3 regions of the Pantoea brenneri genome follow, and region 3 is predicted to be linked to each of the others. Evidence: predicted binding sites of a transcription regulator. Region 3 holds the regulator's gene; each other region holds the start of a gene.
What was found. Region 3 encodes PurR, which represses purine synthesis genes. Its sites were predicted from a motif close to CANGCAAACGTTTGCNTG; they were not measured.
Positions count from the first base shown of each region.

Region 1: the regulator PurR is predicted to act here: its motif matches at 1,706-1,723, upstream of purT (formate-dependent phosphoribosylglycinamide formyltransferase).
Region 2: the regulator PurR is predicted to act here: its motif matches at 2,004-2,021, upstream of serA (phosphoglycerate dehydrogenase).

Region 1 covers NZ_JBCGBG010000001.1:837,729-841,911, reverse strand. Annotated here, with positions in the region: gene AABB92_RS03805 (prolyl oligopeptidase family serine peptidase) at 1-823, opposite strand, end outside; gene AABB92_RS03800 (tellurite resistance TerB family protein) at 938-1,594, opposite strand; gene purT (formate-dependent phosphoribosylglycinamide formyltransferase) at 1,761-2,939, shown strand; gene AABB92_RS03790 (bifunctional 4-hydroxy-2-oxoglutarate aldolase/2-dehydro-3-deoxy-phosphogluconate aldolase) at 2,975-3,613, opposite strand; gene zwf (glucose-6-phosphate dehydrogenase) at 3,814-4,183, opposite strand, start outside.
Region 2 covers NZ_JBCGBG010000007.1:161,991-166,173, reverse strand. Annotated here, with positions in the region: gene AABB92_RS20290 (oxidative stress defense protein) at 1-37, shown strand, start outside; gene AABB92_RS20285 (LysR family transcriptional regulator ArgP) at 74-979, opposite strand; gene rpiA (ribose-5-phosphate isomerase RpiA) at 1,162-1,821, shown strand; gene serA (phosphoglycerate dehydrogenase) at 2,101-3,339, shown strand; gene AABB92_RS20270 (5-formyltetrahydrofolate cyclo-ligase) at 3,557-4,162, opposite strand.
Region 3 covers NZ_JBCGBG010000001.1:1,347,528-1,351,710, forward strand. Annotated here, with positions in the region: gene rnt (ribonuclease T) at 1-163, shown strand, start outside; gene AABB92_RS06280 (Grx4 family monothiol glutaredoxin) at 209-544, opposite strand; gene AABB92_RS06285 (C40 family peptidase) at 909-1,703, shown strand; gene cydH (cytochrome bd-I oxidase subunit CydH) at 1,763-1,852, opposite strand; gene purR (HTH-type transcriptional repressor PurR) at 2,134-3,159, shown strand; gene punR (DNA-binding transcriptional activator PunR) at 3,156-4,061, opposite strand; gene punC (purine nucleoside transporter PunC) at 4,168-4,183, shown strand, end outside.

The DNA of each region.
Region 1 (4,183 bases), 510 kb from region 3:
TGTATTCATGATCGCGGCGACGCGGCAGGAACACATGCGGCTGCGCGTCCGGGAAGTTAGCGTCAATCAGCTGGATTTCGCTGGTGGTGGTGCTGAACAGCGCAATCAGGATGAACTGCTTAGAGGTGGTTTTATGCACGCTGAGGTGAAAGGTATCATCCCGCTCTTCATACACCAGCTGGTCGTCGGACTGCGGCGTACCCAGCTCATGCCGCCAAACCTGATAAGAGAGCAGCGTCTGCGGATGTTTCTGGACATAGTAGACGGTGCGGGAGTCGTTGCCCCAGGCGAAGCTGGATGAGGCGTTACTCAGCACTTCGGGATACCAGCTACCGCTCTGCAGATTGCGGAAGCGGATGCCATATTGTCGCCGTGACAGGAAATCTTCGGCCAGCGCCATTACCTGATTATCCGGGCTGATGTGCAGTGCGCCCATGGTATAGAACTCACTGTGGGAGGCACGCTGATTGGCATCAAGCAGCAGCGTCCACTCATCAGTCACCTCGCTGGCAGCGGGCTGGCGATAATAAGCCGGATATTCATTGCCGCTCTGATAGCGACTCTGATAACGATACCCGTTCTTCACATAGGGCACCGAATGGTCTTCCGGCGGCAGACGGTCAATGATCTCCTTCAGCACCCGTTCCTGCAGCGGTTGCTGAGTCGACATAATTTTGCGGCCATAGTTATTTTCAGCCCGCAGGTAATCAAGTACTTCGTTATCTTCACGTTTGTCGTCGCGTAGCCAGTAGTAGTTATCGACGCGCGTTTCACCATGCAGCGTCATCTCATGCGGTATTTTTTTTGCGATGGGTGCTTTCATGACATCCGTCTCCGTGAAAGTAATGATCTGTAAGCGTGGCACCAAAGGCGCAGGAAGCCAAGCATCAGCTGGTACGGAAACAACAAGCTGGCCACCGGAAGTGGCCAGTGAGGATTAACTGGCGGGCAAGCGGGCCTTCTCCGCCACGATATCCTGCTGGATGCCGTCACGGACATCCTGCGGGATTTTAAGCGCGTCGCCGAGCGCCGACAGGTAGCTGCGTTCCATAAAATGGTCGACGTCAATCGCGGCGCAGCTCAGGAAGTAGAGTTCCAGCGCCTCTTCTTCATTCTTGACGCCAGCCGCCAGCCACTGCGGATCGAGCGGGCGGCTCATCGCTTTCTGAATCAGCTGTTCGGCATCTTTGCCATAGCCGGACTGCTGAATATTCTGCTCAATCGCCGCACGTTCCTGATCGTCGATATGACCGTCGCTCTTTGCAGCAAACACCAGCGCAGTCACCAGACGCTCCGCCCGCAAGTCGACCGGCGTCTGCGCCACGCCAAAGTCAGGCTCATCCTGGTGGGTTTCACGCACCCGCTGTTTGTATTTATTCCACAGCAGCGCGCCGGCGGCGGCACCACCGCCAATAATCAGCGCTTTGCCGCCATACTGGGTTAACAGTTTGCGCGACGATTTACTGGAAATCAGCATACCCGCCAGCCCACCTAAGGCACCCGGCGCCAGCATATCGCTTAAGCCGCCCCCGGACTGACTATTACCGCCCTTCTTTGCCAGTACCGACTGAATCTGTTGTAACCAGTTATTCATCTTCCACTCCTGTTTTAGATGGTAGTCAGCCATCCTGACGAAAAAGATGTCAGGAAACGTCAGAGCGGGAAAAGTACGGCAAAACAGCCGCCAGCGGGCAGGAAAGATGAGAACGCAAACGTTTTCGTTTATACTGCGCGCGCATTTTGACTGCTTAGGTGAATTTATGACGACTCTCGGAACAGCGCTGCGCCCTGCGGCCACGCGCGTGATGTTATTAGGTTCAGGTGAACTGGGTAAAGAAGTGGCACTGGAGTGTCAGCGTCTGGGTGTGGAAGTGATTGCTGTCGATCGCTATGCCGATGCCCCGGCGATGCACGTGGCGCATCGCAGCCATGTGATCAACATGCTGGATGGCGACGCGCTGGCCGCGCTGATCGCCCAGGAGAAGCCTGACTTCGTGGTGCCGGAAATCGAAGCCATCGCCACCGATAAACTGGTTGAGCTGGAACAGCAAGGCCAGCGTGTGGTGCCAACCGCACGCGCCGCGCAGCTGACCATGAACCGCGAAGGCATTCGCCGTCTGGCAGCCGAAGAGCTGTCGCTGCCGACCTCCCGTTACCGCTTCGCCGACAGTAAAGCGCGTTTCGATCAGGCTGCCGCAGAGATCGGTTTTCCCTGCATCGTAAAACCGGTGATGAGTTCATCCGGCAAAGGCCAGAGCTTTATCCGCGATGCCAGTCAGCTGGACCGTGCATGGGAATATGCGCAGCAAGGCGGTCGTGCCGGTGCCGGTCGGGTCATCGTCGAAGGGGTGGTGGCGTTTGATTTTGAAATTACCCTGCTGACCATCAGTGCAGTCGATGGCATTCATTTCTGCGCGCCGATTGGTCATCGTCAGGAAGACGGCGATTACCGTGAATCCTGGCAGCCGCAGCAGATGAGCGATCTGGCACTGCAGCGGGCGCAGGCCATTGCGGCTCAGGTGGTGAAGGCGCTGGGCGGCTACGGTCTGTTTGGTGTTGAGCTGTTCATCTGTGGCGATGAGGTGGTGTTCAGCGAAGTGTCGCCGCGTCCGCATGATACCGGTATGGTCACCCTGATTTCGCAGGATCTGTCGGAGTTTGCGCTGCACGTGCGCGCTTTCCTTGGCTTACCGATTGGCGGCATCCGCCAGTATGGCCCTGCTGCATCGGCAGTGATCCTGCCGCAGCTTACCAGCCAGAATGTGCAATTCGTGAATGTCGATGCGGCGCTGGGGGCTGGTCTGCAACTGCGCCTGTTCGGCAAACCGGAGATCAGCGGTCAGCGTCGGTTAGGCGTGGCGCTGGCCAGCGGTGAGACCACCGATCAGGCGATTGCGCGCGCCGTTGCCAGCGCAGCTGCGGTGACGGTCGAGGGATAAAATCACGGCGGTGAGCCCGTGCTCACCGCCTGCTATTACTTCGTCCCTTCCACCGCCTCACGCGCCAGTCGGGTAATCCGATCCCAGTCGCCGGTTTCCAGCGCATCGTTTGGCACCAGCCAAGACCCGCCAATACACAGCACGCTTTTCAGCGCCAGATAGTCACGGTAGTTGGCCGGAGAAATGCCACCGGTCGGACAGAAACGTACCTGCGGGAAAGGTCCGCCAATCGCCTGCAGCGCTTTCACGCCACCGTTGGCTTCCGCCGGGAAGAATTTGAATTCACGCAGGCCGTAATCCATGCCGGTCATCAGTTCAGAAACGGTGCTGATGCCAGGAATTAACGGAACCGGCCCTTCCACGGCGGCTTTCAGTAATGATTCGGTGACGCCGGGGCTGATGATAAACTGCGCGCCCGCATCGGTCACTTCCTGCAACTGCTGTGGATTGATCACCGTACCGGCACCCACAATCGCCTCCGGCACCTCTTTGATCATCGCACGCAGTGCATCCATCGCCACCGGGGTTCGCAGCGTCACTTCCAGCACCCTGACGCCGCCCGCGACCAGCGCTTTGGCCATCGGCACCGCGTGTTCCAGCTTGTTTACTACGATCACCGGCACGACCGGTCCGGTGGTCAGAATCTGTTCGGCACTCGTTTTCCAGTTTTTCATCACTTCCCCTTGCTTGATAACACCGGGATTAGCGGCCCGGTCATGGAGCATCGGCTCCTGCCCTGTAATTGCGCCACTACCATACATGATCCGGTTCCTGAGCGTCTATCGCCTCAAACGATTTTTGAAACGCCAGTTCACTTTTCCAGAATCGCGCCGGACAAAAAAAGGCCCGCACGGTGCGGGCCTTAAACGTTCAGTTATTCAAACTCGTTCCACGAACGACCATCGCGGGTGATCATCGCCACCGAGGCAACCGGGCCCCAGGTGCCGGCCTGATACGGTTTGGAGGAATCGCCATCCGCCGCCCACGCTTCAATGATCGAATCGACATAGGTCCAGGCCGCTTCGACTTCATCACGACGGACAAACAGCGCCTGAATACCGCGCATGCTTTCCAGCAGCAGGCGTTCATACGCATCGGCCAGATGTGACTGGTTGAAGGTTTCGGAGTAGCTCAGATCGAGTTTGGTGGTCTGCAGCTTATGCTTGTGGTCGAGGCCTGGCACTTTGTTCAGGATTTCGATATCCACCCCTTCGTCCGGCTGCAGACGAATGGTCAGCTTGTTC
Region 2 (4,183 bases), on a different contig from region 3:
CGATGTGGTGTTCGAGATCAAACCGAACACGCCATAATGAAAAACGGGGCCTGCGCCCCGTTTTCTTTTGTGGTTACGCGGCGACGTCATCCTGACGCAGCACGCGATGTCCGTGCGCGATCAGCGCATCGGTCACCCGCCGCATCAGACGGCTCTCCGGCGCGAAGCGATGCCAGTAGAGCATCCGGCGCTGATAGAGGCCGGGCGTCAAATCAATCAGCTCACCGCTCGCCAGCTCGCGCTCAATCTGCAAGTGCGGGATCATACAGCAGGTCGAACCCTGTCGCGCCATCTGCACAAAAGCTTCCGATGAATTGACGATATGGCAGGGCACGCTGCCCGGCGACAGATCGAAGTTTTGCTGCAGAAACGCCTGATGCATATCATCCAGATGGTCAAACGCCACGGCAGGCGCTTTCAGCAGGGCAGAACGGGTGACGCCGTTCGGGAAGAAGCGGTCGGCAAAGTCACGTGATGCGACGAACAGATAGTCGAGCGCACCCAGTTGATCCACCAGGCAACTCGGTAACGGCTGGGGCTGAATACTCACGGCACCGACCACTTCACCACGGCGTAAACGCTCCTGGGTACGGGTTTCATCTTCTACCTGCAAATTCAGCCGTACCGGTGAGTCGGCCAGCACATCTTTCAGCGCAGGCAGCAGCCAGGTTGCCAGACTGTCGGCGTTGACCGCCAGCGACAACAGCAGCGGTGTAGTACCGCTGTTTTCATCGCCCAGCCACTCCTCTTCCAGCAGCTCTACCTGATGCAACAGCGCCAGCAGTTTCTGGCCCTGTTCGGTCGGGCGAGGCGGGACGGTACGCACCAGCAGTGGCTGACCAAACAGATTCTCCAGCTGCTTGATACGCTGTGAAACCGCCGACTGCGTGATACATAATTTCTGTGCGGCGCGTTCGAAACCGCGTTCACGAATCACTGAATCCAGCGCCTGAAGCGTACGATAATCCGGGCGTTTCATTGTTATTTTCTCTCCTTCAGGGTGGACGTTACTATGCCACAAAAGTGTCACCTGTGAGCGACCGCGTGTTTTTTGTGGTCTGGCTTCCAAAGCGATAAATCCGCGTCTGTCACCCGAGCATTTTCAGTCAGCCTTGTTTTATACTACGCGCACTTCGTTGTCGCACAGGTTTTAAACATACCATGACCCAGGATGAACTGAAAAAAGCCGTAGGCTGGGCTGCACTCGATTATGTGCAGCCTGGTACGGTTGTCGGCGTTGGCACCGGATCGACCGCGGCCCACTTTATTGATGCGCTCGCGACGGTCAGGCATCAGATTGAGGGCGCGGTCTCCAGTTCCGACGCCTCAACCCAGAAGCTGAAAAGCCTGGGGATTCAGGTGTTCGATCTGAATGAGATCGACATTCTGTCGGTTTACGTCGACGGTGCCGATGAGATCAATCCTCAGATGCAGATGATCAAAGGCGGGGGAGCCGCGCTGACGCGTGAGAAAATCGTCGCCGCGGTGGCTGAAACCTTTATCTGCATTGCTGACGCCTCCAAAGAGGTCGACGTGCTGGGCCGTTTCCCGCTGCCGGTTGAAGTGATCCCGATGGCGCGCAGCTACGTGGCGCGTCAGCTGGTTAAACTCGGAGGATTACCGGAATACCGTCAGAACGTGGTCACCGATAACGGCAACATTATTCTCGACGTGCATAATCTGCGCATTCTCGATCCTATAGCGCTGGAAAAAACCATTAACGCCTTGCCCGGCGTGGTCACCGTCGGTCTTTTTGCCGCTCGGGGTGCCGATATCGCACTGATTGGCGGGCCTGACGGGGTTAAAACCATCAAAAAATGATCTGTCCGGCGTCATTACGGCGCCGGTTATTTCTGCCCGCAAAACATCTTTTCTCGCCAGGGTGAAATTTGGTGACTTATGTCACATTAGCGTCATCCACAGCGGGTTCGTTCTCCCTTCATCGCAGACATCACGATTTTGTACGGCAATGTGCTGTTGCTGAGCCTTGCCGTGCTGTCGGGCAGGCAATCGTTTGTATTGCCGGACGCGTATTTTTTGATATTTTGACAGAAGGCTGGCTTATGGCAGTCCTCAATGAATTCTGAATAGGGTCGGGAAATGGCAAAGGTATCACTGGAAAAAGACAAGATTAAGTTCCTGCTGGTGGAAGGTGTCCATCAGAGCGCGGTGGAAAACCTGCGGGCTGCAGGCTACACCAACATCGAATTCCACAAGGGCGCGCTGGACTCCGACGCGTTAAAAGCATCGATCCGTGATGCACACTTTATTGGTATCCGTTCCCGCTCCCAACTCACCGAAGAGATCTTTGCCGCAGCTGAGAAGCTGGTCGCGGTCGGCTGTTTCTGCATCGGGACTAACCAGGTTGATCTGCAGGCTGCTGCCAGCCGTGGTATCCCGGTGTTTAACGCCCCGTTCTCCAACACCCGCTCGGTGGCGGAACTGGTGATTGGCGAAATGCTGCTGATGCTGCGCGGCATCCCGGAAGCCAATGCCAAAGCCCACCGCGGTATCTGGAACAAGAATGCCAAAGGCTCGTTTGAAGCGCGTGGCAAAAAGCTGGGCATCATCGGTTACGGCCATATCGGCATGCAGCTGGGCGTGCTGGCTGAAAGCCTGGGGATGCACGTTTTCTTCTACGATATCGAAAACAAACTGCCGCTGGGTAATGCGACTCAGGTACGCCATATGGCGGATCTGCTTAACATGAGCGATGTGGTCAGCCTGCACGTGCCGGAGACGGTCTCCACCCAGAATATGATCGGTGCTGAGCAGCTGGCGCAGATGAAGCCTGGCGCACTGCTGATTAACGCCTCACGCGGTACGGTGGTGGATATTCCGGCGCTGTGCGAGGCGCTGGCCAGTAAACAGGTTGGCGGCGCCGCGATCGACGTCTTCCCGGTTGAGCCTGCGACTAACAGCGATCCGTTCATCTCGCCGCTTAGTGAGTTTGATAACGTGATCCTGACGCCGCACATTGGCGGATCGACGGAAGAAGCGCAGGAGAATATCGGTATTGAAGTGGCCGGTAAGCTGGCGAAATACTCCGATAACGGCTCCACGCTGTCAGCGGTTAACTTCCCGGAAGTGTCACTGCCGATGCATGGCGTCAGCGCCAGCCGTCTGCTGCACATCCATGAAAACCGTCCTGGCGTGCTGACGGCGATCAACCAGATTTTTGCTGAGCAGGGCATCAACATTGCGGCGCAGTATCTGCAGACATCGCCATTTATGGGCTACGTGGTGATTGATATTGATGCTGAGCCAGAGCTGGCTGACAAAGCGTTACAGCTGATGAAAGCGATTCCGGGCACCATCCGCGCCCGTCTGCTTTACTAAGCAAACTGCACCGCAGGTAACGCAACGCGTTGGCCCGGCTACGGGCGTACCTCAGGGATGAGGTGCGTAATCGCGTGGGCCGGGCGTGTCATGGATGGCAGCTTTTGCGTCTTTCCGATCTGGCCGTGTTCCCTGCGCTGGCCCGATCTCACCACTCATCGGACAGACTTGGCCAGAAATATCAGGCGCTTCATTGCGCCTCCTTCATTCCAAACGTCTACTCCCACTGCCAGAGTTTTGACGGCGTCATTATCGCTGGCAAAGGCACATCCCAGTCGGCCACCGGCAGGCTATCGACGCGCTGACAGTCGTGCGCCAGGCCCACCGGCAGGAAACCGTGCTGCCGCCAGTTTTGCAGGGTGCGATCGTAAAAACCGCCACCCATCCCCAGGCGCTGTCCATACTGGTCGAAAGCCACCAGCGGCACCATCATCACATCAAGCTGATCCAGGGTAATCAACTGCCGGATGTCCAGCGGCGGCTCGGGAATGCGCAGCTTATTGCGCACCAGTTGGGTTTCGGTTGAGTAGCGCAGAAACAGTAAGTTGCCGGGCGAGAAAGGGTGTAAAACCGGCAGGAAGACCTGCTTTTTCTGCTGCCACAGTCGGGCAATCAGCGGGCGGGTGTTGAGTTCGCCATCGACCGACAGAAACAGTGCAACGTTTTGTGCGGCAGTGATCGGGGCGTAATTGAGGGCGTGTTCAGCGAGTTGCTCTGCCGCCTGTTCCTGCTGCTCATCGGTCAGTGCGTGCCGCAGATGACGGACGTGCTGGCGAATCGCCTGGCGATGGCCTTGAAGCTGGAGCTGAGAAGAGTCAGACATGGTTTCCCCGCCGGATAAGTC
Region 3 (4,183 bases):
TAAAGCCGCGGGTATGGCGTTTGACAGCACCCAGGCACACTCGGCGCTGTATGATACTCAGCAGACCGCTATTTTGTTCTGTGAACTGGTGAATCGCTGGAAACGGCTGGGTGGCTGGCCCCTGCCCTTCGCCGAAGGCGAAGCAGCCGCGAGCGCTGACTGAAGAATCTGCAATGAAAAAGGCCGACGCGATGTCGGCCTTTTTGTTTTATTCCGCTTCTTTAAACTTCTCTGCGGTCTCTTTAATCAGCGACTGCAGTTCACCGCGCTGGAACATCTCGACGATGATGTCACATCCGCCGACCAGTTCGCCATCAATCCACAGCTGCGGGAAGGTTGGCCAGTTGGCATATTTCGGCAGCTCTGCACGAATGTCTGGGTTCTGCAGAATATCCACGTAAGCAAAACGCTCACCGCAGGCTGACAGCGCCTGTACCGCCTGCGCAGAGAAACCGCAGCTTGGCAGTTTCGGGGAACCTTTCATGTACAGCAGGATCGGGTTTTCTGCGATCTGGCGCTGAATTTTTTCTACAGTACTCATAATTGCCTTCCTTAATTCGTCACTTCGTGTTTGTTTATTGTAGCGACTTCGCACCAGGACTGAAAATGAGATTTTGGGGGTTGCCCGATTAAATCGCCATGTTTGTTAAGTCCTCTTTTCGGCCCTGTTAACTCCCGATTATTAACTACAAGTAACATATTAATAATTTGCAATAGTTTTGTAGATATAAGACGCTGAAAATGCTCATTTTCAGCGCAAACGGGCGAGGCCGAAAGATTAATAAAAAAAGGCGTTACGGTTTTCAGGTGAACTGGACTAGAATGGCTTCGGCGCTGATCCTGGATCAGATTTTTCCCAACTTTGTCGCGGTGCGTAGTGGCCCTGACAACTTAACTAAAACCGGACTATGCGTTTAATCATTACGCTTTTCATCCTTGCCTTTGCGCAACTGTTCTTCAACATCGCTTCTGCTTCCCCGCAGGCGCCGGTGAATGTCAGTTCGCATAAAGCAGAGAAAAAGAGTGCGCGCGAAGATGAGCGCCGCAAGCGTCGCCCGTTGAAAACGTCGGCGAAGAAAACACGCGTCAGCCCGGTCCAGAAGCTCAAACTCAAAAAACAGAAAAAAAGCGAACTCACCGCCAGTCATCTTCCCGCAAAGAAAAGCAAAACCCTGCTCAAAACCGCCAGTAAGAAACGCTACGGCCATCAGCGTCTGCTTAAAACGGCTGACGCCAGCAGCAATGACAGCGGTGACACCGGCACCATTAAAATGAGCAAGTCACATCGCCAGCGCTACCAGAAGGCGCGCGAGACGGCGATGACCAAGTTGATGGGCCAGCTGGGTAAACCCTATCAGTGGGGCGGCACCTCACCGCACACCGGTTTCGACTGCAGCGGTCTGGTGTGGTACGCCTATAAAGATCTGGTTAAATTTAAGATCCCGCGTACCGCCAATGAGATGTACCACCTGCGCGACGCCGCGCCGGTAAAACGTGAGTCGCTGGAGAAAGGCGATTTAGTCTTCTTCCGGATTAATGGTCGCGGCACCGCCGATCACGTTGGGGTTTATCTCGGCAACGGCAAATTTATTCAGTCGCCACGCACCGGCAAAGATATTCAGATCAGTGCGCTGGGTGAAGATTACTGGCAGCGCCACTACATCGGCGCGCGTCGGGTGATGACGCCGAAAACCATTCGTTAAGCGGATTCGCTACGCGAATAACCAGACAGAGAAAAGCCGGGCGATGCCCGGCTTTTTCATTAGTGCAGCACAGCTGTAAAGCTAAAGGCGACAATCATCAGCAGACAGCCGACGGTAGTCATCAGGGCCAGTTTCAAATCTGTACTCATTTACCGCTCCTTAGTCACACATTTTGTAGGGATAAGCCATTTTCCCATACGGGCCGGTAAAAATCTCGTTTTATCCGTCCAGCCTTGTTAGAATCCTGCCTTTGTTGCGCAACGCGCGCAGCCCCGGTTCCGTTTGCTCTCCTTTTCAGGCGCTCATTACCCGCCAGACGCCTGTTTACCGGCCAGAAAAGCTGCATAATTGCGGAGAAAACCCTGAGCAGACGCAAACGTTTAACATTATGCTTATCATTGCGTTAGATAAGCCCTGGAGTCCGATTTTAATGGCAACAATTAAAGATGTGGCAAAACGCGCCGGCGTCTCAACGACCACCGTTTCGCACGTCATCAACAAAACGCGTTTTGTCGCTGAAGAGACGCGCAACGCCGTCTGGCAGGCGATTCAGGAACTGCACTATTCGCCGAGCGCCGTAGCGCGCAGCCTGAAAGTGAATCACACCAAAACGCTGGGCCTGCTGGCAACCTCGAGCGAAGCGCCCTACTTTGCTGAAATTATTGAGGCGGTGGAGAATCACTGCTTCGACAAAGGTTACACCCTGATTCTGGGCAATGCGCATAACGACCTGCAAAAGCAGCGTGCCTATCTCAGCATGATGGCGCAGAAGCGCGTCGATGGTTTGCTGGTGATGTGCTCTGAGTATCCGGACGATCTGCTGAAGATGCTGGAAGAAAATCGTAATATCCCGATGGTGGTGATGGACTGGGGCGAGTCACGCGCCGACTTCACCGACACGGTGCTGGATAATGCGTTTCAGGGCGGCTATCTGGCCGGACGTTATCTGATTGAGCGCGGTCACCGTGAGATTGGCGCGATTCCCGGTCAGATGGAGCGCAACACCGGCGGTGGACGTCATGCTGGTTTCCTCAAGGCGCTGGAAGAAGCCGGCATTCAGCCGCGTGCCGAATGGATCGTGCAGGGCGACTTCGAACCGGAATCAGGCTATCAGGCGATGCAGCAGATCCTGTCGCAGAAACAGCGCCCGACCGCGGTGTTCTGTGGTGGTGATATCATGGCGATGGGCGCGATTTGCGCCGCCGATGAGATGGGTTTGCGGGTGCCGCAGGACATTTCGGTGATCGGATATGACAATGTGCGCAACGCGCGCTACTTCGCGCCTGCGCTGACTACCGTGCATCAGCCAAAAGCACAACTGGGTGAGAAAGCGCTGGAGATGCTGCTTGACCGCATCACCAGTAAACGAGAGGTTTCTCAGACCATCGAAGTGCATCCGACGCTGATTGAACGTCGTTCCGTGGCTGACGGTCCGTTCCGCGACTATCGCCGTTAATCTTCGCTTAACCACTCCTGATTAAGCGTTTGCGCATCACCCAGATAGCTGAGTAACCAGCCCGTCGCCGGTGATGCGCGATCTTCCGCCCAGCTTACGCAACAGGGGCTGTCCGGAAATGCAACCGGCAACGTCAGCTCCACCAGCGCTCCGCTGTCCAGTAATGGCCGCGCCAGATGCCCCGGCACCATCGCCACACACAATCCCGCCAGCACGCAATCCAGGCCGGTCTGCCATTCCGGCACCACCAGACGACGCTGATTGTCGAGCGTCCACGTCATCCGGCGTGGCAGCGCGCGTGAGGTATCTTCCAGCACCAGCGACGGCCAGCTGCGCAGGGTGTCGTCATCAATCTGACTCACGCCAGTCAGCGGATGGTGGTTCGCCACCACGCAGCGCCAGTTGAGCGTCCCCATGTCGCGAAAGGCAAAGCGTCCGCCGACCGGTATCGCCTGAGTGGCGCCGATGGCCACTTCAACCCGATCATCCGCCAGCGCATCCCAGACGCCGTTAAACACTTCATAACTGATGTGCAACTCCATGTCGGGGAAATGGCGGTAAAAATCTTTGACTAACTGCCGGGTGCGCTGCGGCTTGACGATGCAGTCGACCGCAATACTCAGCTGTCCACGCCAGCCGTTAGCCAGCTGCTGACACTGGCGGCGGGTGGCGAGCATTTTTTTGATAACGCTGCGCCCTTCACGGACAAAATGCTCGCCAGCGGGGGTTAATACCACCTCGCGATGCTGGCGCTCAAACAGCGGTACCGCCAGCCACGTTTCCAGCTGACGCACGGTATAGCTGATAGCAGACGGCACCCGATGCAGCTCCTGCGCCGCGGCGCTGAAGCTGCCACCGCGCGCCACCGCATCCACCACCTCTAATGCATATTCTGACCACATAATCTGCCTTCAAATTTTTTAACAGCAACCGGCAAATATTAGCGTTTCACAGCGGCAAACGCACCTTTTACACTCTGCCGCGTTCAACCTGCAAAATGAGAATCAGATGTCACCGTCAAAAG